Linked DNA regions of Telluria mixta. The protein of the gene in region 2 interacts with the protein of the main gene of each other region in a pairwise test. Links are inferred from orthologs where the notes say so. Each region holds a gene or a part of one and is shown on either strand. Other genes may lie near its edges. The genes, in order: recO and recR.

Region 1 (10,478 bases), 3.1 Mb from region 2 along the record:
AATTCATCGAGCGCCCCGCTGCATACGATAATCGGCTTGCCGCTCGGGGCGTTGAGCATCTGGGCCGAGCGCCAGGTCATGGGCATGCGCATGCCCAGGCCGATCGCTTTCGAGAACGCCTCCTTGGCCGAGAACCGCGTGGCCAGGAAGCGCAGCCCCCGCACCTCGTTCTTGGCGCGGCGGGCGTGGTATTTGACGAGTTCCTCGGGGCCGAGGATCTTTTCGGCGAAGCGTGGGCCGCTGCGTTTCAACGCGGCCTCGACGCGCGAGATCTGGACGATGTCCGTGCCGATCCCGTAAATCATTACTGGCCTTTCGCCGCGTAAGAGACGCCCAGGCGCGCGGCGACCATGATCGCCTTCATTTCGCGCACGGCGTTTTCGAAACCCGCGAACAGCGCGTGCGCGACGATCGCATGGCCGATGTTCAGTTCGTGGATTTCCGGGATCGCCGCGATCGGCTGCACGTTCGTGTAATGCAGGCCATGGCCCGCATTGACGCGCAGGCCGTGCTTCACGCCGGCGCGCACGCCCACCTTGATGCGTTCCAGCTCGTGCGCGTGCTCCTCGGGGCTGGAAGCTTCGGCGTAGCGGCCCGTGTGCAGCTCGATGACGGGCGCGCCGACGGCCGCGGCAGCCGCGATCTGCTGTTCGTCCGCGTCGATGAACAGCGACACGCGGATGCCCTCGCCTTTCAGTTGCCGGATCGCGGCCTCGACTTCCTTCTGGTAGCGGATGACGTCCAGGCCGCCTTCCGTCGTCACTTCTTCGCGGCGCTCGGGCACGAGGCACACGTCCTGCGGTTTCACCTGGCACGCGAAGTCGATCATCTCCTGCGTGACGGCCGCTTCCAGGTTCATGCGCGTCGCCAGTTGCGGGCGGATCGCGAGGACGTCGGCGTCCCTGATGTGGCGGCGGTCTTCGCGCAGGTGCAGGGTGATCAGGTCGGCACCGGCCTGCTCGGCGATCAGCGCGGCGCGCAGCGGGTCGGGATAGACGGTGCCGCGCGCGTTGCGGACGGTGGCGATGTGGTCGATGTTCACGCCCAGGTCGATCACCTGGCCGGCGGGTTGCAGGAAGCTCATGGTCGTAGTCTTTGTTCTTAAAGCTGCATCAGGTCGATCAAAATCTGGCGCGTGTTCAGCGGCGCGCCTCCCAGGTGATAGGCCAGCAGGAAGCGCATCAGCTGCTTGCTCTGCGCCTTGGTCTGCGGGTCGGCGTAGTCTTCGCGTTCCATGTCGACCAGCGTCTTGCCGGACACCACCGGCCACGACTCCACCGCCTGCGCCGTGCGCGCACCGCGTTCCGGGTCAACGACGTACAGGCCGTCCGGTTCGACCGGGGCGCGCGTCGTCGTGCAGCGCGTGAGGTCGGCGGCGACCCCGGTTTCCTTAAGTAAGGCCCGTTCGAATTTTCGCAAGGCGATGGGCGCCGGTTCGCCGTGCGCCAGTTCGTTCAGGGTAGAGACGTAGTGGTTGAACAGCGCGGGATGCGCATCGTCGCGCGCCAGCAGTTTCACCAGCAATTCATTCAGATAAAAGCCGCACAACAGCGCGGTCTTCTCGATCGGCAGCATGCCGCCGACCCACTCGGCGTCGATCAAGGTGCGCAGTTCGGACTTGCCGGAAAACGAGACGGACAGTGGTTGAAACGTCTGCAGCACGCCGCGCAGTTTCGAATGCGGCCGCTTCGCGCCCTTCGCGACGACGCCGATGCGGCCGTGATCGCGCGTAAACAGGTCGACAATGAGGCTCGTTTCCTTGTACGGATAGCTGTGCAGGACGAAGCCCGGCTGGCCGACGACACGGCCTTCGCGCGCGGGCGTGCGGCGCTTGCTCACCGTTGCTGGTGAGTGCGCGTCATTATCGTTGTCGATGAGTTCGTCGTCGCGGCTGGGCATGCGGAGATGATACCCCGGCTTGTTACTCGTAACCGTAAGCGCGCAGGCCCGCTTCGTTGTCGGCCCAGCCGGACTTCACCTTGACCCAGATTTCCAGGTAGACCGGACCGCCGAACAGCTTTTCCATGTCGAGGCGGGATTGCGTCGAAATCTCTTTCAGGCGCGCGCCCTTGTTCCCGATGATCATGGACTTGTGCGTGTCGCGCTCGACGAGGATCGCGGCGAAGACGCGGCGCAGGTTGCCCTCTTGCTGGAATTGTTCGATGAGGACGGTGCTCGTGTACGGCAGCTCGTCGCCCAGCAGGCGGAACACTTTTTCGCGCACGATCTCGGCCGCGAGGAATTTCTCGCTGCGGTCCGTGATGTCGTCCGGGCCGAAGATCGGCGGATTTTCCGGCAGGTGGCGCTTGATCTCGCCTTCCAGCGCATCGACCTGGAAGCGCAGTTTCGCCGACACGGGCACGACCGCGGTGAAATCGCGCAGACCCGCGAGCTTGGCCGCAAAAGGCATCAGCTCGGCCTTGTCCTTCATGCGGTCGGACTTGTTGATGACGAGGATGACGGGCACATTCTTCGGCAGCAGGTCCAGCACCTGCTGGTCGGCCGGGCCGAAGGTGCCGGCCTCGACGAGGAACAGGATCACGTCGGATGCCGTCAGCGTGTTCGACACTGTCTTGTTCAGCGTCTTGTTCAGCGCGTTCGCGTGGCGGGTCTGGAAGCCGGGCGTGTCGACGTAGATGAATTGCGCGTCGTCGCGGGTCTGGATGCCCGTGATGCGGTGGCGCGTCGTCTGCGCCTTGCGCGACGTGATCGACACCTTGGCGCCGATCAGCACGTTCATCAGGGTCGACTTGCCCACGTTCGGACGGCCGACGATGGCGATGTAGCCGCAGCGGAAGCCTTCCGGGGCGCCTTCGGTGGTGTCGTTGGGGGTAGTTTCCATGTTCATGCTGACGGGGTTCCTGACTGCTGTTTCTGTGATGGTTTCTGCGCCGACTGCGGCTCCTCGGCCTGCACCGTCAGCTCGCTCTGGTCGGTGGCGATGCCCGCCAGTTTCAGCTGCGCCGAGCGGGGCCGCGACTTGCGCGACGTGGACGGGCTCTTCTGCAGCAATTGCTCGGCCGTTTCCAGCGCGAGGCGCGCCGCGGCCTGTTCGCCGGCGCGGCGGCTGCCGCCGCGGCCGAACACCTGGATGCCCAGCTTGGGCACGAGACACTCGATCTCGAATTCCTGGCTGTGCGCGGCGCCGTGCGTGGCGACGACGTTGTACGTGGGCAGCGAGATCTTTTTGCTCTGCAAGAACTCCTGCAACAGGGTCTTGGCATCTTTGCCGAGCGTACGTGGATCGACGGAATCGAGCAGCGGGATATAAAACGCGCGGATCGCGTCGCGCGCCGCATCGAAGCCGCTGTCGAGGAAGATGGCGCCCAGCAGGGCTTCCAGCGTATCGGCCAGGATCGACGGCCGGCGGAACCCGCCGGACTTCAGTTCGCCCTCGCCCAGGCGCAGGAATTGCGACAATTCCAGCTTCTGGGCGATCTCGAACAGCGATTGCTGCTTGACTAGGTTGGCACGCAGGCGAGAGAGGTCGCCTTCGGCCAGGTTGTTGAAACGCTCGTACAGGATGGAGGCGACGACGCAGTTCAGGATCGAGTCGCCGAGGAATTCCAGGCGCTCGTTATGCAGACTGCTGTGGCTACGGTGGGTCAGCGCCTGTTGCAGCAGGCCGGGGTCCCGGAACGTATAGCCTAGGCGGGTTTGCAATAACTGAAGATTCATTGTCGTACCAATCTAATGGGCCGGCGCCGCGCGCCGATCCCATCGCGCGCCCTCCCGGCGTATTACTTATCGGCCTTGTCGGCCTTGGCGGCATTGGTGCCGCTGGGGTCGGTGGTACCGTCAAAATTGAACGTCAGGCTGACGCTGTCCGTCAGCGGAACCTTCTTCTCGTAGGCGAAGCTGATCTCGGTCGTGCCGCCGTCGCGCGTAATCACGAGGTCGCGGCCCTGGATGGCCGACACGTCGTTCACGCCGGCATTCTTGTCGAATGCCTGCTGGATCTCGCGCACGGTGCCGGAGCCGGCCTCGGCCTTCGCCTTGACGATCGCACTCTTGACGGCCCGGTATTCGATGAAGGCCGGAATCACCTTGATGGCCACCAGCGCCAGCGCGCCCAGCACGATCAACACGACGATCAGGCCCGACAGCGAGACACCGCTCTCCGCACCGATCCGATACCGCTTGCCACCTTTCATCACACCCTCCGCGTCCGGCTTAGTGGATACCGCCGATGCGCTTCAGGTTGCTGAAGTTCATCCAAACAAACACAGCCTTGCCAACGATATTCTGGTCCGGCACGAAGCCCCAGTAGCGGCTGTCTGCGCTGTTGTCGCGGTTATCGCCCATCATGAAATAATTGCCTTCCGGTACGATACAGGTAAATTCATCGTAGGAATAGGTGCAATTTTCGTGATGGGGGAAATCCTCCACGGCACTCTGGTTGAACGTGCGGGCACCGTCCATGTTCAGGATGCGGTGCGGCGCGTTCGTCAGCTTTTCCAGGAATTGCTTGTGATAAACCGGGCGCTCGTCGTCCAGGTAATCGTCCATCGGCACGTACTCGACCGGCTGGCCGTTGACGGTCAGGCGCTTGTTCGCGTAAGTGATTTTATCACCCGGTACGCCGATCACGCGCTTGATGTAGTCCTGGCTCATGTCCTTGGGGTATTTGAACACCATGACGTCGCCCCGCTGCGGATTGCCCACGTCGATGATCTTCTTGTTGATCACCGGCAGGCGGATACCGTAGTCGAACTTGTTCACGAGGATCAGGTCGCCCACGAGCAGAGTCGGCACCATCGACGACGACGGGATCTTGAACGGCTCGAACAGGAAGGAACGCAGCACGAACACGAGTGCGATCACGGGGAAGAAGCTGCCGGAATACTCGACCCACGTCGGCTGGCGCAGGATCGATGCCTCCAGCACGGCACGGTTGCCGTTGTCGACCTTGATGCCGTCGGCCGTCAGCTTGGCGTGGCGCGCGTCGTACTCGGCCAACGCCGCATCCGCCTTTGCGCGGCGCTGCTTCGCGAGGACGAACACGTCGAGGCACCAGATGACGCCCGTGATCACCATGGCCACGAATAAAATCAGGGCAAAGTTCCCGAGGATCGGTTGCAGATTCATCGCTTCTTATTCTTCCTTTATTTTTCTTCCACCTGGAGGATCGCGAGGAACGCTTCCTGCGGAATCTCCACGGAGCCCACCTGCTTCATGCGCTTCTTGCCGGCCTTTTGTTTCTCAAGCAACTTCTTCTTGCGGCTGACGTCGCCGCCGTAGCACTTCGCCAGCACGTTCTTGCGCAGCGCCTTGACGTTTTCGCGCGAGATGATCGTCGCGCCGATTGCGGCCTGGATCGCCACGTCGAACATCTGGCGCGGGATCAGTTCGCGCATCTTCGCGGCGACCTGGCGGCCGCGGTAGGCGGCATTGGCGCGGTGCACGATGATGGCGAGCGCGTCGACCTTGTCGCCGTTGATCAGCATGTCGACCTTCACGACGTCCGACGCGCGGTATTCCTTGAACTCGTAGTCCATCGACGCATAGCCGCGCGATGTGGATTTCAGGCGGTCGAAGAAGTCCAGCACGATCTCGGCCATCGGGATCTCGTACACGAGTTTCACCTGGCGGCCGTGGTAGCTCATGTCCATCTGCACGCCGCGCTTGCCGGTGCACAGCGTGATGACGGCGCCGACATATTCCTGCGGCATGTACAGGTTCACGGTGACGATCGGCTCGCGCACTTCTTCGATCTTCGACACTTCCGGCATCTTGGACGGGTTGTCGACCTTGATCATGGAGCCGTCGCGCATCACGACTTCGTACACGACGGTCGGGGCCGTCGTGATCAGGTCCTGGTCGAATTCGCGCTCCAGGCGCTCCTGGATGACGTCCATGTGCAGGAGGCCCAGGAAGCCGCAGCGGAAGCCGAAGCCCAGCGCCTGCGACACTTCCGGCTCGTACTGCAGCGCGGCGTCGTTCAGCTTCAGCTTTTCCAGAGAGTCGCGCAGCGCGTCGTACTGGTTTGCTTCCACCGGGAACAGACCGGCGAACACCTGCGGCTGCACTTCCTTGAAGCCGGGCAGCGGCTCCGGTGCCGGACGCGACGCCAGGGTGACGGTATCGCCCACCTTCGCGGCCTTCAATTCCTTGATGCCGGCGATGATGAAGCCCACCTGGCCCGCCTTCAGCTCCGACAGCTGCACGGAGCGCGGCGTGAACACGCCGACCTGCTCGACCAGCTGCTGGGAATCCGTCGCCATCAGGAGGATCTTGTCTTTCGGACGCAGCGTGCCATTCTTCACGCGCACGAGCATCACGACGCCGACGTAGCTGTCGTACCACGAGTCGACGATCAGCGCCTGCAGCGGCGCGTCTGGATCGCCTTCCGGCGGCGGCACTTTCGCGATCAGCGTTTCCAGCACGTCTTCCACGCCCAGGCCCGTCTTTGCGGAGCAGGTGGTGGCGTCGGTGGCGTCGAGGCCGATGACGTCCTCGATCTCCTGCTTCGCGCGATCCGGATCGGCGTGCGGCAGGTCGATCTTGTTCAGGATGGGCACCACTTCGACGCCCAAGTCCAGCGCCGTGTAGCAGTTGGCGACGGTCTGCGCCTCCACGCCCTGCGACGCGTCGACGACGAGCAGCGCGCCTTCGCAGGCGGACAGCGAGCGCGACACTTCATAGCTGAAGTCGACGTGGCCCGGGGTGTCGATCAGGTTCAGGTTATAGGTCTGGCCATCGCGCGCCTTATAGGACAGCGCCGCGGTCTGCGCCTTGATGGTGATGCCGCGCTCGCGCTCCAGGTCCATCGAGTCGAGCACCTGCTCGTCCATTTCACGTTCCGACAGGCCGCCGCACAGCTGGATGATGCGGTCCGCCAGGGTCGATTTACCGTGATCGATGTGGGCGATGATGGAAAAGTTACGTATGTTTTTCATTAACAAACTCAAAACCAAAAAGAGCGGCACGCGGCCAGGCCGACAGGGTTCGATCCTGCCGGCGCAATACGAAAAAAGCGCCGCGTCTGGGGGACGGGAAGTTCCCCGGGCGAGCGCCTTATCGGGCGAATCGCGGCTCATGAAGGCCGCGGCTTGACCCGCAAGCTGCCCATTTTACCGGATTTCGAGCCAGAAAGCCCGGTTTCCGGGGACGACCCCGATTCAAGTTGGGCAAGGACCCGCCGTTAATGACTCATCGGCGGCCCGCCGCCCTACTTTTCGCCACCATGATCTACACGTCCGAACCGCAGCAATGGCGCATGCAGCTTTCCTTGCCCATCGAGCAACGCATCCTGTCCCTGCCCGATGAAGTGCGCGACGTCGTGCACCAGGTGAACATGGCGACGGGCCTGGACGCCGTGCCCGCCCCGTGCGTGCCGGACGCCGCCCTACAGGCCGACCTGCGCGCCGCGCTGACGGGCATGCCGGCCGCCGTGCGCGACCTCGTGGACCCGCTGCTGCTGGGCGTCTGCACGGGCCGCGGCCTCGGGTCGTCGGGCATCACGGACATCGTGGCGGATGCCGTCGACGGCCGCATCCTCGGCTGCATCGTGCTGCTCGACCTGGATCTGCTGGAAACCCATACGGCCAACTCCTGGGCCACGTGGAAGGAAAACCTGCCGTTCGGCGGCCCCGGCTTCTCGCTCGCCGCGACGATCGCCACCCCGCACGACGACACCCGCGCCCACGCCCTGCAGTTCCTGCTGCTGCACGAGTTCGGCCACGTCGTGACGGCGGGCGGATCGTTCCTGCCGCGCTGGTGGGAACCGGTGCCGGCAACCGTATTCCCCTTCCTTGACCTGAGCTGGCATGTAAATGCGGCCGGGCGCTTCGTGCCGTGGAACAGTTCGGATTTCGACCTGCGCGGCGCGGTCGATTTCTACGGCACGAATCAATTGCACAGCGATGCCATCGTGACCGCGTATGCCGGCCTGGAAGGCAGCGACTTTCCCAGCCTGTACGGGGCAACGAATCCGTACGACGATTTCGCGGAATGCTTCGCGAGCTATGTCCACAGCGAACTCATGGGGCGGCCGTACGTGTTGCGCGTGGATTACGACGATGTGCCGCAGGCGACGCTGGACAGTTTCTGGGCGAGTCCGCGCAGCGAGGCGAAGCGGGTGTTCATGCGGGAGTTGCTGGGTGAGCCGGCTGTCGTCGCCAGTGATGCGTATGAGTTAGTCGCTGCATGAAAAACGTCGCCCCCGCCTTCGCGGGGGCGACGTTGTTTTAAGCCTCAGCTTGTCCGGCAGCCCGGTGCAGCATTCCCTCGAACGCCCCGAACACCCTGTCCATCACGGGCCCCTTGTACGGATACCTGCCCGCATCGTCCATCGCGTGCACGACCATCGCGTTGTCCACTTCGAAGATGAGCAACCGGCCATCGCGCGTCTCCGCGCAATCGATGCCCAGCCAGGGCAAGCCGATTCGCGCATCGATGTCCGCCAGCGCCGCCGCGTGACGGCGCGCGAAACCCTCGTCGAACGCGGCCATCCCGGCCGCCTCCTCCGCCCGCTTGCCGGCGCTGTCGTCCATACCCGCGTTCAGGTAGTGCACCATCCAGTGCGACGAGATCGCCAGGTGGCAGATGAACGGCTTGCCGTCGACGAGCACGATGCGGTATTTGCGGAACTGGCCGTCAGGGCCGGAATAATCGACGAACGGCGCGAGAAAGAACTCGCCGGCCGCGTGCGCTGCGAGGTACGCGCCCAACGCGGCCGCATCATCCACCTTTTGCAGATCCGTGCCCGCGTGCGAATCCACTGGCCGCACGATGAGTGGGAACGCCGCGTCGGTTAGTTGCATCGCCCTCGCCCGATCCAGGCGCACCGTCCGCGGCACCAGCATACCGGTCACGCCATCGAGCATCGCGCAGACGCCATCGCGCGACAGGTGTGCAATCCGCTCCGGCCGGTTGATGACGGGGCGCGGCCAGCCGGCCAGCATCTGCGCCACGTCGCGCAGCAGCGGTCCGTTGGCGTCGGATTGCGCGATCGCCACGAACAGCACGTCGTGGTCGGGCACCTGCTCCGGCAGCGGCAGGTCGGGCGTCACGTATTGCACGTGCGCGGCGGCGTTCGACGTCTGCAGCAGGAATTCGATCGGCGTATTGGCCATGAAGTCGCCGGGTCCCATCAGCACGAGCAGGCGCAGGGTCGGCACGCGCGCCGGCGCCGGCAGCGCGTACAGCGACCGGATCGCCAGCGCGTGGCGTTGCACCTCCAGGCCCGCCGCGCGCTGGCCGAGCAACTGCAGCACGAAGCTGGCGTCCAGCCACGCGTTCGCGTCGTCGGGATGTGCCTGGGCGCGTGCCAGCAGGCGTTCGCCGACCGGGCGCAGGTCGGCACGATCGAAGGCGCAGCGCATCAGGGCCGCGGCACCGATCAGCGGGGCGTACGGCGTGGCGGCGGCGTCGATGAGTGCGGGCGTGATCATGACAGGCGGCCGGCGCGCAGCACGGCATCGACGAGCGCGTCGATGTCGGCACGGCCCGTGCGGTGGTTGACGATGGCGGCGCGGATCGCGTAACGGCCGTCGAGCGTCGTCGCGGAGGGCGCCACGCGGCCTTCGTCGTACAGCGCGAGCACGATCTCACGGTTCACGCGTTCAGGATCCGCGCAGACAAAGCGGAAGCACACGATATTCAACGTGACGGGCGCCGCCAGTTCCAGGTCCGGCTCGGCCGCGATGCGCTCCGCAAGGTAGCGGGCCAGCGCGCACGTGGCCGAGATCGAGCGGCCGATGGCGTCGGCGCCGTAGACCTGGAACGTGAGCCACGTCTTCAGCGCCCGGAAGCCCCGCGACAGATCGGGTCCCAGATCGCACGGCCACGCTTCCCCCGCCGCGAGCCCCCGCCCCGCCCGCTGCAGGTACGCGGCCGGCGCCGCGAACGCGTCGAGCATGTGCGCGCCGTCGCGCGCCATGAAGAAGCCCGCGTCGTACGGCACCTGGCCCCATTTGTGAAAATCGAAGGCGAGCGAGTCGGCGCGCGCGATCCCGTCCAACAGCGGCGCGACGTCCGGCGCCAGCACCCCGAGCGCCGCATAGGCGCCGTCGACGTGCAGCCACATGCCGTGGTCGCGCGCGAAGTCGGCGAGCGTCGCGAGCGGATCGATGGCGCCCGTATTCACGGTCCCGGCACTGGCGACGACGAGGAACGGCTGCAACCCGTTGCGGCGATCGGCAGCGACCTGCGCGGCGAGATCGGACACGTCCATGTGGCCGGCGGCGTCCACGCGCACGCTGCGCAGTGCATCCGTACCGAAGCCCGCCAAGTCCATTGCCTTCGCAATGCAGCCATGCGCTTCCGCCGACGCGTACGCGCGCAGGTCCGCATGCGCCGCGAGCCCCTGCGCGCGCACATCGCGCCCGAGCGCGTGCGTGCGCGCGACGACGACACCCATGAAGTTGGCGATCGACGTGCCCGTGACGAACACGCCGCGGGCCGTGCCAGGAAAGCCGAACAGCGCCGCCATCCAGTTCGACACCTGGCGCTCCACCTCGACGGGCGCCTGGTTG
Region 2 (10,502 bases):
GATCAAGTCCGACCCGGCCACGCGCGCCACGCGGCTCGTGCTGCTCAGCCCCGAACGGCTGGCCGCCGATCCGGTGCAGCGGCGCGAGGCCGGCGTCGCGTACCAGCTCATCAAACCTGCACGCGCGGCCGATTTGTTCGCCTGCCTGGCGACGCCGCCGCGCGGCAAGGTCGCGCCGGCGCCGCGCTTCATGCCGCCGCGCCCCCTGCAGCTGGACGCCAACCGCCCGCGCACGCGGCGCGTGCTGCTGGCCGAGGACAATCCCGTCAACATCGAGGTGGCCCGGGCAATGCTGGAAAGCCTCGACCTGCAGGTGGATTGCGCGCGCAACGGCGAGGATGCGCTGCAGGCCGTGCGCACGGCTTCATATGATGCCGTCCTGATGGATTGCCAGATGCCGGTGATGGACGGCTTTGCCGCGACGGCCGCGATCCGGCGCGAAGAACGCGAAGCGGGCCGCGGGCGCGTGCTGCCCATCATCGCGATCACGGCGAACGCGCTGCAGGGCGACCGCGAAGCGTGCCTCGCGGCCGGCATGGACGATTACCTGTCGAAGCCGTTCAGCCAGCAGGAAATCGCGGCCGTGATCGGGCGCTGGATGGCGCTGCCGCTCGCGGCCACCGTGCACCACGACGACGAGCCGCCGCGCCTGCCGCCGGAATCCGTCGAAGTGATCCAGCGCGACGTCATCAACCGCGTGGCACTGGACAAGATCCGGGCCCTGTCGCGCGACCGCGGCGACGCCCTCGTGCAGAAGGTCATCGCCGCCTACGTCGACGACACGCCGCAGCAGCTGCTCACATTGCGCTCGGCCATCGATGGCCTCGACACGGGCAACGTGCGCCGCATCGCCCACACGCTGAAATCGGCCAGCGCCAACGTCGGCGCCGAGGCCCTCGCCGCCCTGTGCAAGGAACTGGAGCACCTGGGCCGCGCCGACACCACCGAAGGCGCGGACGCGATCCTGACCGACATGGAACAGGAGTTCCAGGCCGTCCGGCATTCGCTTACCGCCATCCTCGAAAAGGAAACCTGACATGCCAGCCCAATCCGCCAACAAGAGGGGTGTCGTTCTCGTCGCTGACGACGATCCGGTGATGCGTCTGCTGATGCTCGAGATGCTGGAAGGCGTCGGCCTGGAAGGCATCGAGGCCGCGGACGGCGAACAGGCCGTGTTCCTCGCGCACGCGCGCACGCCCGACCTGATCCTGCTGGACGTCGAGATGCCGAAGATGGACGGCTTTGCCGCGTGCCGCGCGATCCGCGACCTGCCGAACGGCGCGATGGTCCCGGTCGTGATGGTCACCGGCGGCGACGACCTGGAAGCCGTCACCAATGCGTACGAGGCCGGCGCCACCGACTTCGTGTCGAAGCCGATCAACTGGCCCATCCTCGGCCACCGCGTACTGTACGTGCTGCGCGCGTCCGACGCCATCGTCCGCCTGCGCATCGCCGACGCCCAGAACCGTGCCGTGCTGGCCGCCATTCCCGACACGTTCTTCCGCATGTCGCGCGACGGCTTTTATCTCGATTACGAACCGGGCCGCGACGGGCCGGGACGCGGCGTGCGCGACGCCGGCGTGGACGAGCACATCGTCGGCCGCCACGTGACCGACGTGCTGCCGCGCGACATCGCCGAACGCCTGTTCGAACAGGTGGGCATGGCCCTGCACGTGCAGCAGGTGCGCTCGGTCGAATATGAACTGATCCGCTTCGGCGAGGCCCAGCATTTCGAGGCCCGGCTCGTCGCCACCGGCCCGAACGAAGTGCTGGGCCTCGTGCGCGACATCAGCGAACGCAAGCGCGCGGAAGAACAGATCCGGCGCCTGGCCTATTGCGACAGCCTGACCGGCATCCCGAACCGCCAGGCGTTCCTCGAGATGCTGGAACGCGAACTGCAGCGCTCGAAGATCGACAACACGAAGTTCGCCGTGCTGTTCATGGACCTGGACGCCTTCAAGCGCATCAACGACACGCTGGGCCACGACGTGGGCGACCAGTTGCTGAAGCAGGTGTCGGACCGCCTGCGCGAGACCATCCGCCCGAACGACCTGCTGTCGCGCGGCGACCTGCTCCCGCGCGTGGACGCGGCGAACAGCGCGGGCACGAACCTCGCGCGCCTGGGCGGCGACGAATTCACGATCCTGATTCCCGACCTCGAACGGGTCGAACACGCGCTCAACGTGGCGCACCGGGTGAAAGACGCGATGCGCCGCCCGTTCCTCATCGAAGGCAACGAGATCTTCGTGACGGCCAGCATCGGCATCTCGTTGTTCCCGGAGGACGGCGACGACTGCACGTCGCTGCTGAAGTACGCCGACACCGCGATGTACCACGCGAAGAACTGCGGCAAGAACAACGCCAAGCTGTACTCGTCGTCGCTGACGATGCAGATCATGAGCCACGTGAAGCTGGAAGTCGGCCTGCGCCGCGCGCTGCAGAACGACGAGCTGTACCTGCTCTATCAACCGCAGCTCGACGTACGCTCGTCCGAGATCGTGGGCGTGGAAGCCCTCGTGCGCTGGCGCCATGCGGAACGCGGCGTCGTCTCGCCCAACGAATTCATCCCGCTGGCCGAGGAAACGGGCCTGATCGTGCCGATCGGCGAATGGGTGCTGCGTACCGCCTGCAACCAGGCGCGCCAGTGGCAGAAATTCTCGCGTCGTCCCGTGCGCATCGCCGTGAACCTGTCGGCCAAGCAGTTCAAGGACGAGAACCTGTCGCAGATCGTGCTGTCAGCCTTGCACGACACTGGCCTCGACCCGCGCCTGCTCGAACTGGAGCTGACGGAAGGCACGCTGATGGACGACGCGAAGGCCACGCTGGCCACGCTGGAACAGCTGCGCGGCATCGGTGTGTACCTGTCGATCGACGACTTCGGCACCGGCTATTCGTCGATGAACTACCTGAAGCGCTTCGACGTGCGCGCCCTGAAGATCGACCGCAGCTTCATCAGCGGCCTGCCGCAGGATTCCGAGAATGCCGCGATCACGCGCGCCATTATCGCGATGGCGCACGGTCTCAAGATGATCGTCGTGGCGGAAGGCGTCGAGACGGGAGAACAGCTCGTGCTGCTGGAAGAATACGGCTGCGATCTCGTGCAGGGCTTTTATCTCGGGCGGCCGGCGCCGCCGGAGGCGGTGACCGGCATGCTGCAGAAATTGTGGGTGCCGATGGCGGTGCGCTGACGGCACACTGAAACACCGTCGCCCCCGCGAAGGCGGGGGCCCAATCTTGCGCCGCCAAAACGCTGAACTTGGGTTCCCGCCTGCGCGGGAACGACGTTGATTTAGTTCGTGAATTTCAACGTGTGCACCACCGCCCCCGGCAACAACGGCACCGGCTTCCCGCGCACCCAATCCTCGTGCCCTTTTAAAAAGTACGGCGACAGCGGATGCCCGCTCTGCCCGCCGGGCATGTCGAACAGCCCCTCTTCCTCGCGCCCCGGCGCCACCGTCAGGCGCTCCGATTGCCCGAACTTCGGCCCCGCCACGCGCGGCATGTTGGCGTCGCCCGGCAGCTGGTCCGGCGGCACGCTGAGCCAGCGGCGCAGTGCCGGCACCGCAATCGTGAACGGGTGCGCGATCGTCGCCGTGTTGCGCCGGCCCCAGGTGGCCTGCGCGAGCGGCGTGCCGTCTTCCTTCAGGTCCGCGATGGCGCGGTCGATGGCCGCCAGTTGCAGGTCTTGCCAGCTCGCATAGCCGGCCGGCAGCCACGCGGCCGGACGCGCGTCCAGCAGGCGCGCGACGATGTCCGGCCAGCGCGACGTCGCGACCACGATGCTGGCCTTCGGATCGAGTTTCGCCAGCTCCGCATCGACGCCGGCGAACAGCAGGTCATGCAGCGACCACATGAACTGGCGCGCCAGGCGATAGCCGACGGACGTCGTGCTCGCGCGGCCGTCCCAGCTTTGCTCCAGCAGGCGGCGAAACTCGGCGCGCTCCGGATGCTGGTCCAGCGCGCGGGCGTCCAGCGCGGCCAGGGCACGCTCGCGCCAGCCGGCGATGAACGGTGCGCGGTCGTCGAGCGACGCCTGGAACGCGGCCGGCACGTCCGTCCTGTCGCCGAGCTGGTGCACGGTGCCGCTCAACTGGTGCGCGCGCGCCCCCAGGTCGAAGCCGCCGTCGCCGATGATGCCGGCGTCCCCGCCCGCGAGCTGGCGGCTGTTTGCCGTCACCAGCTGCCCGCCGGGAGGATTGACGACGCGCGGATGCTGCGGCGGCGCGAGCAGTCCGGTCCACGTGGGCACGGCACCGTCGGACGCGAGCGGGAACGACACCTTGGAGCCGCCCTGCGCGCGCTGCGGCAGCGCGCCGGCGATGGTCCAGGCGATGCCGCCGCGGTCGTCGCCGAGGACGACGTTCTGCGCCGGGATGCCGTCGCTGGCCGCCGCGGCGAGCGCTTCGTCGAGGTTCGTCGACGCTTCCAGCTTCAGGTGGTTCAGGTTGAGCGCGCCGGGGTCGTGCGCGACCCAGTGCACCGCGTACTGGACGCCGTCGACGGTACGGACCGGACCGAGGCTCGTCTCGAGCACGGTCATCGTCTGCGCCGCTTCACCCTTCACGAGCAGCGTTTCCGTGTGCGCGACGGGCGTCTCCCAGCCATTCGTCGTGCGCACCTGGCCGGGATGGGCGGCGTCAAGGCCGAGGCGCACGAGGTCGAGCGTGTCCGCATAGCTGTTCGTGAACGCCCACGCGACATGGCCATTGCTGCCGACGATGACGGCCGGCGGCGTCCCCGGCAGGCTCACGCCGACGACGCGGCGCGGTTGCCCCTGCGCGTCCGGGAAGCGCAGCGCGAGGCGATACCACGTGTTCGGCAGTTGCAGGCCCAGGTGCATGTCGTCGGAGACGATGGCGGCGCCGTTCGTCGTACGCGTCCCGGCGATGGCGTAGTTGTTGCTGCCGACGGAATCGGTGAACGCCATGCCCGCCACCTGGCGCGCGGGGACGCTTTCCTTGCGGCCCCACCAGGCCGGCGCCGTGGCCGGAATCGGGGCCGGCGCCAGCGCGACGCCGTCGGCATCCATCGGCGTATCCCAGCGGGTCGCTTCGGGCAGCAGGAAGGCCAGCTGGGCCGGATCGAGGTGCGCCGCGAGCCACCCCCGCGCCAGTTCGCGCGGTTCCTGGTTGCCCTGCAAATCGAAATACATGGCCCAGACCGCCAGCAGCGAATCGGCCGGCGTCCACGGACGCGGCGCCGCACGGCTCAGCAGGTATTCGAACGGGCGCGCACGCAGGCCGTTCAGGCCGTCGTTGACGCCGGCAGCGTAGCGGTCCAGGAACGTACGCTCGGCCGGCGTCATGCGCTGCACGACCTGTTCGGCGCGGGCGCGGAAGCGGTGCAGGCGGTGCGCGCGGTCGAGCGGCAGCGCCTTGGCCCCGAACAGCTCCGCCAGTTCGCCGGCGGCACTGCGGCGCAGCAGATCCATCTGGAAGAAGCGCTCCTGGCCATGCACGAAGCCGGTGGCATAGGCGACGTCGAGCCGGTTCGCCCCGCTGATGGTCGGCACGCCGTTCGCATCGCGCTCCACCGTCACGGACGCCGACAGCAGCGGCGAGCGATGCTGGCCGTCGAGCTCGGGCAGGCTCGCGCGCAAGGTCATCCAGGCGCCGCCCGCGACGAGCACCGGCAGCACGACGGCCCCGACCGCAACCCGCCGTCCCCACTTCCGCCATCCACGTTGTCGCATCTCGCTCATCCCTTTGGAAAAGGCGCATCTTGCCAGAAATTGCACGTGCGGGCGAGTACGTGACAACCCTTACCCGCGATGGTTCCCTGCGCGCGATTGAGCAGGCTCTCTCGGAGGCTCGCGCTGGCTTCTAAGCTGTGAGAAGGCGCGCAGGACGCGCGTGTTGGCGAGTGTTGGATTCAGGAGGCACCATGATTCGGGTGCTAAGTATTGGGTTGGTGCTGGCGCTGGCCGCGTGCACGACGCCGCAGGAGCGCGCGGCCCAGGCCCAGGCCGACGTCGAGCGGATGATGGCGATCTACGGACCGGCCTGCGTCCGGCTGGGCTACGCAGCGCAGACGGATGCGTGGCGCAGTTGCGTGATCAGCCTGGGTGCGAAGTACGATCAGCAACGCTATGGACCGCCTGCGGGCTACTATGGCTGGGGTCCGGGTTACTGGCGGGGTGGCTGGTGGGATCCGTACTGGTGAAGCGCGGGTTGAGGCGCTGAGTGACACGGCGCGCGAACTCGGCTTTCGTCACCGCCTCGCGACTTTCCAGCAGGCGCTCCAGTGTCCGCTGGATGTGACGGACCAGTTCCGGATAGCGCGCATCCGGCGGATGCAGGCTGAAGCGCACGAGCGGCGAACGCGCCAGCACGGACGCCGTGGCGTCCGCGATGCGCGGCGACAGGATGCGCCCGCCGCGGTTGCGTGCCGCGTACACGAGCGACGGCGACAGGATCGCGTGCGTGCCGTGGCGGTTGTTTTGCGTGAATAGCGTGGACGTCGCGGGAGCGATGACCGGGTTCGGGTTGTCTTCCGGCAGATCTTGCGGCCGATCTTGCGCCAGATCTGGCAGCGGCGCCGCATCAGCGCGGCCGGGTACATCGTGACGCAGGTCCGTGCCGTTCGCACCTGTCCAATTGCGCGCGTCGAACTGCGTGTTGCCGGGGCCTCGGACAGACTGGTTGCCCCTGCCGGTCTGGACAGCCCCGCTGCCGCCCTGGATGCTCGCGCTGGCATCGCCGCGATACCCCGGCCGCCCGCCGGTGTCGTGCAATGCCTGCTGACAATGCGGTCGCGCGACCGGGCGACGCTCGCCCGCCCCCGGCAGACAATGGAAATGGCTGAACGTGGTCGTGTACGCGAATGGCGCATCGCGCAAGGCCCGCCAGGCGCCCTCGCCCAGCAGCCAGGCCGGCGGGACGAAGCCGGTGGGCGTCCAGCCGCGCGCCGCGAACCAGTCGAGGCCGAGCTCCAGGCGCCGCCGCGCTTCCGACTCCGTCAGTGCCGCGAATTCGCCCTCGCTCCGCGTGTACACGTTGCGCAGGAAGCGCGCGCGCAGGCCGCCGCTGCCCGCCTCCGTGTCGAGATGGCTGTAGCCGTGCAGCGCCAGCTCGTCGCCGCGCTCCAGCGCCACGTTCAGGCAAGCTTCCATCGCGAGGGACTGCTCGGGCCGGAAGTGGTAATGCGGGACGACGAGCCAGGTCAGCGGGATGTCCGCCACGGCGCGCACGGCCTCCACGAGGCGCAGGCAATCGCTCCATGTAGCCGGCGCCACGTCGTGGATCGAGACGCACAGCATGTGCTCGTCAGGGGACCATTCAGTCTGTGACACGGATGCGCTCCCGTTCATGGATCAGCTCGATGGCGATGTCGTCGGCCGCGTGCGGATACCCGTTCAGCAAGCCTTGGTAGCGGCCAATCACCTGCGGCAGGATCTCGTTCCAGTCGTAGCGTTCGACGGCCCTGCGCCGTGCCGCCTGCCCCATGCGGACGAGGTCGCGCTGGTAGATGGCTTCGATCGCGCCGGCCAGGCTGTCGACGTGGTTCGGCTCGGCCAAGATACCTGTCTCCGTGTCGACCAGCTCGGCCACGCCGCCCTTGTTTGTGGCCACGACGGGCAGGCCGCATGCCATCGCTTCCAGCACGATCAGGCCGAACGTTTCGCAATCGCCCGGATGCACGAGCACGTCGCAGCTGGCCAGCAGGCTGGCCAGCTGGCGCTGGTCGCGCCGGAACGGGATATGCGTGACGCGGTCGCAAAACGGCAGCACGCCGCCGCCGCCCACGAGGATCAGGTGGTACGGGTCGCCCAGCTTGCGCACGGCTTCGATAAGGACGTGCAGCTTCTTTTCCGGCGTGAAGCGGCCCGCATAGACGAGCAGGCGCGTCTCCGGGGCAAGGCCCAGGTGTTCGCGCAGGGTCTCGTCGCGGCGCTGCGGCCGGAACACGCTGCTGTCGATGCCGAGCGGCTGGTGCACGGCGCCGGAGACGCCGATCGCCTCCAGCTGCTGCACCATGATGCGGCTGGGTGCCAGCACGAGGTCGAACTGGCGGTACAGGTTGGCGAGGTAGCGGCAGGTGCCGCGCGCGATCCAGCGGCCGAAGCGCGGCTGCACGAGGCGCGGCAGGTCGGAATGGTAGAAGGCGACGGCCGGGATGTCGTAGCGCTTGCGCATGCGCAGCGCGGCCCAGGCGCAGTGGCCCGCATCGCCCGCCTCGACGACGTCGGGCCGGACGGATTCCAGCAGGCGGGCCGGGCCTTCGACGGACAACGGCATGCGGAAGCCGTGAAAACCCGGCAGGCCGGCGGACGGTATCTTGACGAGCGCGGGCACCGTGTCATCGCACGTCTCCACGTTGGAGCTCATGATCGTGTGCTGCACGCGGCTGCGTCGTGCCAGCCAATGGGCCTTGGCATTCAGATAGGTGCTGACGCCGCCTCCTTCGGCCGCGTAGAACATCGTGATGTCGACGAGATGCATGCTTGGGGTCCGGTCAAAGTATCCCCACGATAGCAGCGTAGACGGTGCAGCGGGTTTGCGCACTGTCAAGCGAACACCGCCTGCTGCCGGGAGCCGCTACGATGCCGTCATTGTCGCGCGACCATGTAAGGGCTCCCCGTTTTGGGGAGGCCCATTATGCACTGCGCCTGTCGAGCATGGCGCGCGCGATGGTGCCCGCGTCCACGTACTCGAGCTCGCCCCCGACGGGAACGCCGCGCGCGAGGCGACTGACCTTGAGTCCGCGCGCCTTCAGCATCTCGCTGATGTAGTGGGCGGTCGCTTCGCCCTCGTTGGTGAAATTGGTGGCGAGCACGACTTCCTTGACCCCGCCGTCGCCGGCTCGACCGATCAGCTTTTCCAGGTGCAGGTCCTTGGGACCGATGCCGTCCAGCGGCGACAACCGGCCCATCAGCACGAAGTACAGGCCCTTGTACGTCAGGGTCTGCTCGATCATCATCTGGTCGGCCGGCGTCTCGACGATGCACAGAAGTGTCCGGTCGCGCTGCTCGTCGGCGCACAGGTCACACACCTCGGTTTCAGAGAAGGTATTGCACATGGCGCAGTGATGCACCGCATCGACGGCCTGGTACAGCGCACGCGACAGCATGGCCGCACCTTCGCGGTCATGCTGCAGCAGGTGGAAGGCCATGCGCTGCGCCGACTTCGGCCCGACGCCCGGCAGGCGGCGCAAGGCCTCGGTAAGGAAGTCGAGCGATTTGGACATAATGGACTCGCCTCCGCCAGTGCTTACTGTGCGCGCCAGGCGGACAATGCCTCGGCGGTCATGGTGGGAACGAACTCGGTGACGGCGTAGGTCGCCAGGCCGGCCTGCGCGAACGGATCGTCGCGCAGCGCAGCGTCGAGCTCGGCGCGGTCGGCCGCATGGGCGATGAGGATGCCGCCGTCGCGCGGCTCCTTGCGGCCCGCCATCAGGAACAGCCCGCGCGCAGTGTGCTCTTGCAGCCAGGCGCGGTGCGCCGGGAGGTAGGCATCGATGCGCTCGAGCGGCGCCGTGTAGGTGAGTGTAACGATGAACATAAAATGAGCATCAGAACGGCATCTTGAAGCCCGGCGGCAGCGGCAGGCCGGCGGTCAGGCCGCTCATCTTTTCCTGGGCGGTGGTTTCGGCCTTGCGCACGGCGTCGTTGAACGCGGCGGCGACCAGGTCTTCCAGCATGTCGCGGTCGTCGCCCAGCAGCGACGGGTCGATCGACACGCGCTTGACGTCGTTCTTGCACGTCATGACGACCTTCACGAGGCCGGCACCCGACTGCCCTTCGACTTCGATCAGAGCCAGCTGCTCCTGCGCCTTCTTCATGTTGTCCTGCATGGCCTGCGCCTGCTTCATCAGGCCTGCGAGCTGGTTTTTCATCATGATGTGTTCTCCAAAAAAGTCGGATGGGTAAATCGTTTATACAGTTTATACCGGCGCCGGCGCGGGGCCGGCTCAGGACGCGATCGGCCGCATGGAACCGGGCACGACGAACGCGTCGAACGTGCTCACCATGTTTTGCACGAACGGATCGGCATCGACGGTGGCCTCGGCTTCGCGCTGCAGGCGCTCGCGCCGCGCCTTGGCCTCGGCGCTGGCCGTGTACCAGGTCGGCGCGATCTCGGTCTCGACGTTCACGCGCACGGCCGGGAAGCATTCCTGCAGGGCAGCGCACAGCTTTTCGCTGTTACCGCTGGCGCGCAGCGTGTCGACCGGGACGCGCAGACGGAACGTCGCGGCGGCGCCATCCGCCACGCACTCGATCAGCTCGGTCTGGAAGGCCAGCTGCTGGGCCACGCCGCGCAGCGGCAGCGAGGCCGCGAGCGCCGGCCAGTTGCCGTCCCAGTCGATGGCCGGCACGGGCGTGATGACGTAGGCGTACGGCGGCGCGGAAGGTGCCGCGGCACGGGCCGGCACCGGAGGCGCCTGCACCGCCGGGGCTTCCATCGCCAAGGCACTGTCGTCGGAAAACTCGGTGACCCAGGCCGGCGGCTCGTCGTCGGCGACTGCCTGTTCGGCCTGTCCCTGCGCGGGCTGGCGCATCATCG

The links.
Region 1: the proteins of recR (region 2) and recO interact in binary tests that used the Escherichia coli proteins (3 or more experiments, as listed by UniProt). The link is inferred for Telluria mixta from one-to-one orthologs.

Annotation. Positions count from the first base shown.
Region 1 is NZ_CP119520.1:4,287,677-4,298,154, reverse strand. What follows is about bases 1-2,867. They hold recO (DNA repair protein RecO), read right to left. Parts: upstream 1,900-2,867; coding sequence 1,102-1,899; downstream 1-1,101. Other genes in these bases: rnc (ribonuclease III), read right to left, coding at 2,845-2,867; era (GTPase Era), read right to left, coding at 1,922-2,842; pdxJ (pyridoxine 5'-phosphate synthase), read right to left, coding at 305-1,084; acpS (holo-ACP synthase), read right to left, coding at 1-305. Also shown: more of rnc, read right to left, coding at 2,868-3,678; P0M04_RS19215 (DUF4845 domain-containing protein), read right to left, coding at 3,741-4,154; lepB (signal peptidase I), read right to left, coding at 4,174-5,088; lepA (translation elongation factor 4), read right to left, coding at 5,106-6,899; P0M04_RS19200 (hypothetical protein), read left to right, coding at 7,220-8,152; P0M04_RS19195 (ATP-grasp domain-containing protein), read right to left, coding at 8,190-9,395; P0M04_RS19190 (pyridoxal phosphate-dependent decarboxylase family protein), read right to left, coding at 9,392-10,478. UniProt on the Escherichia coli protein: Involved in DNA repair and RecF pathway recombination.
Region 2 is NZ_CP119520.1:7,349,928-7,360,429, forward strand. Bases 7,392-10,282 are described here. They hold recR (recombination mediator RecR), read right to left. Parts: upstream 9,187-10,282; coding sequence 8,596-9,186; downstream 7,392-8,595. Other genes in these bases: P0M04_RS32390 (glycosyltransferase family 4 protein), read right to left, coding at 7,392-8,441; P0M04_RS32400 (YciI family protein), read right to left, coding at 9,210-9,500; P0M04_RS32405 (YbaB/EbfC family nucleoid-associated protein), read right to left, coding at 9,511-9,837; P0M04_RS32410 (DNA polymerase III subunit gamma/tau), read right to left, coding at 9,910-10,282. Also shown: P0M04_RS32365 (hybrid sensor histidine kinase/response regulator), read left to right, coding at 1-1,036; P0M04_RS32370 (putative bifunctional diguanylate cyclase/phosphodiesterase), read left to right, coding at 1,038-3,188; P0M04_RS32375 (penicillin acylase family protein), read right to left, coding at 3,290-5,692; P0M04_RS32380 (hypothetical protein), read left to right, coding at 5,884-6,162; P0M04_RS32385 (polysaccharide deacetylase family protein), read right to left, coding at 6,056-7,291; more of P0M04_RS32390, read right to left, coding at 7,278-7,391; more of P0M04_RS32410, read right to left, coding at 10,283-10,502. UniProt on the Escherichia coli protein: May play a role in DNA repair. It seems to be involved in an RecBC-independent recombinational process of DNA repair. It may act with RecF and RecO.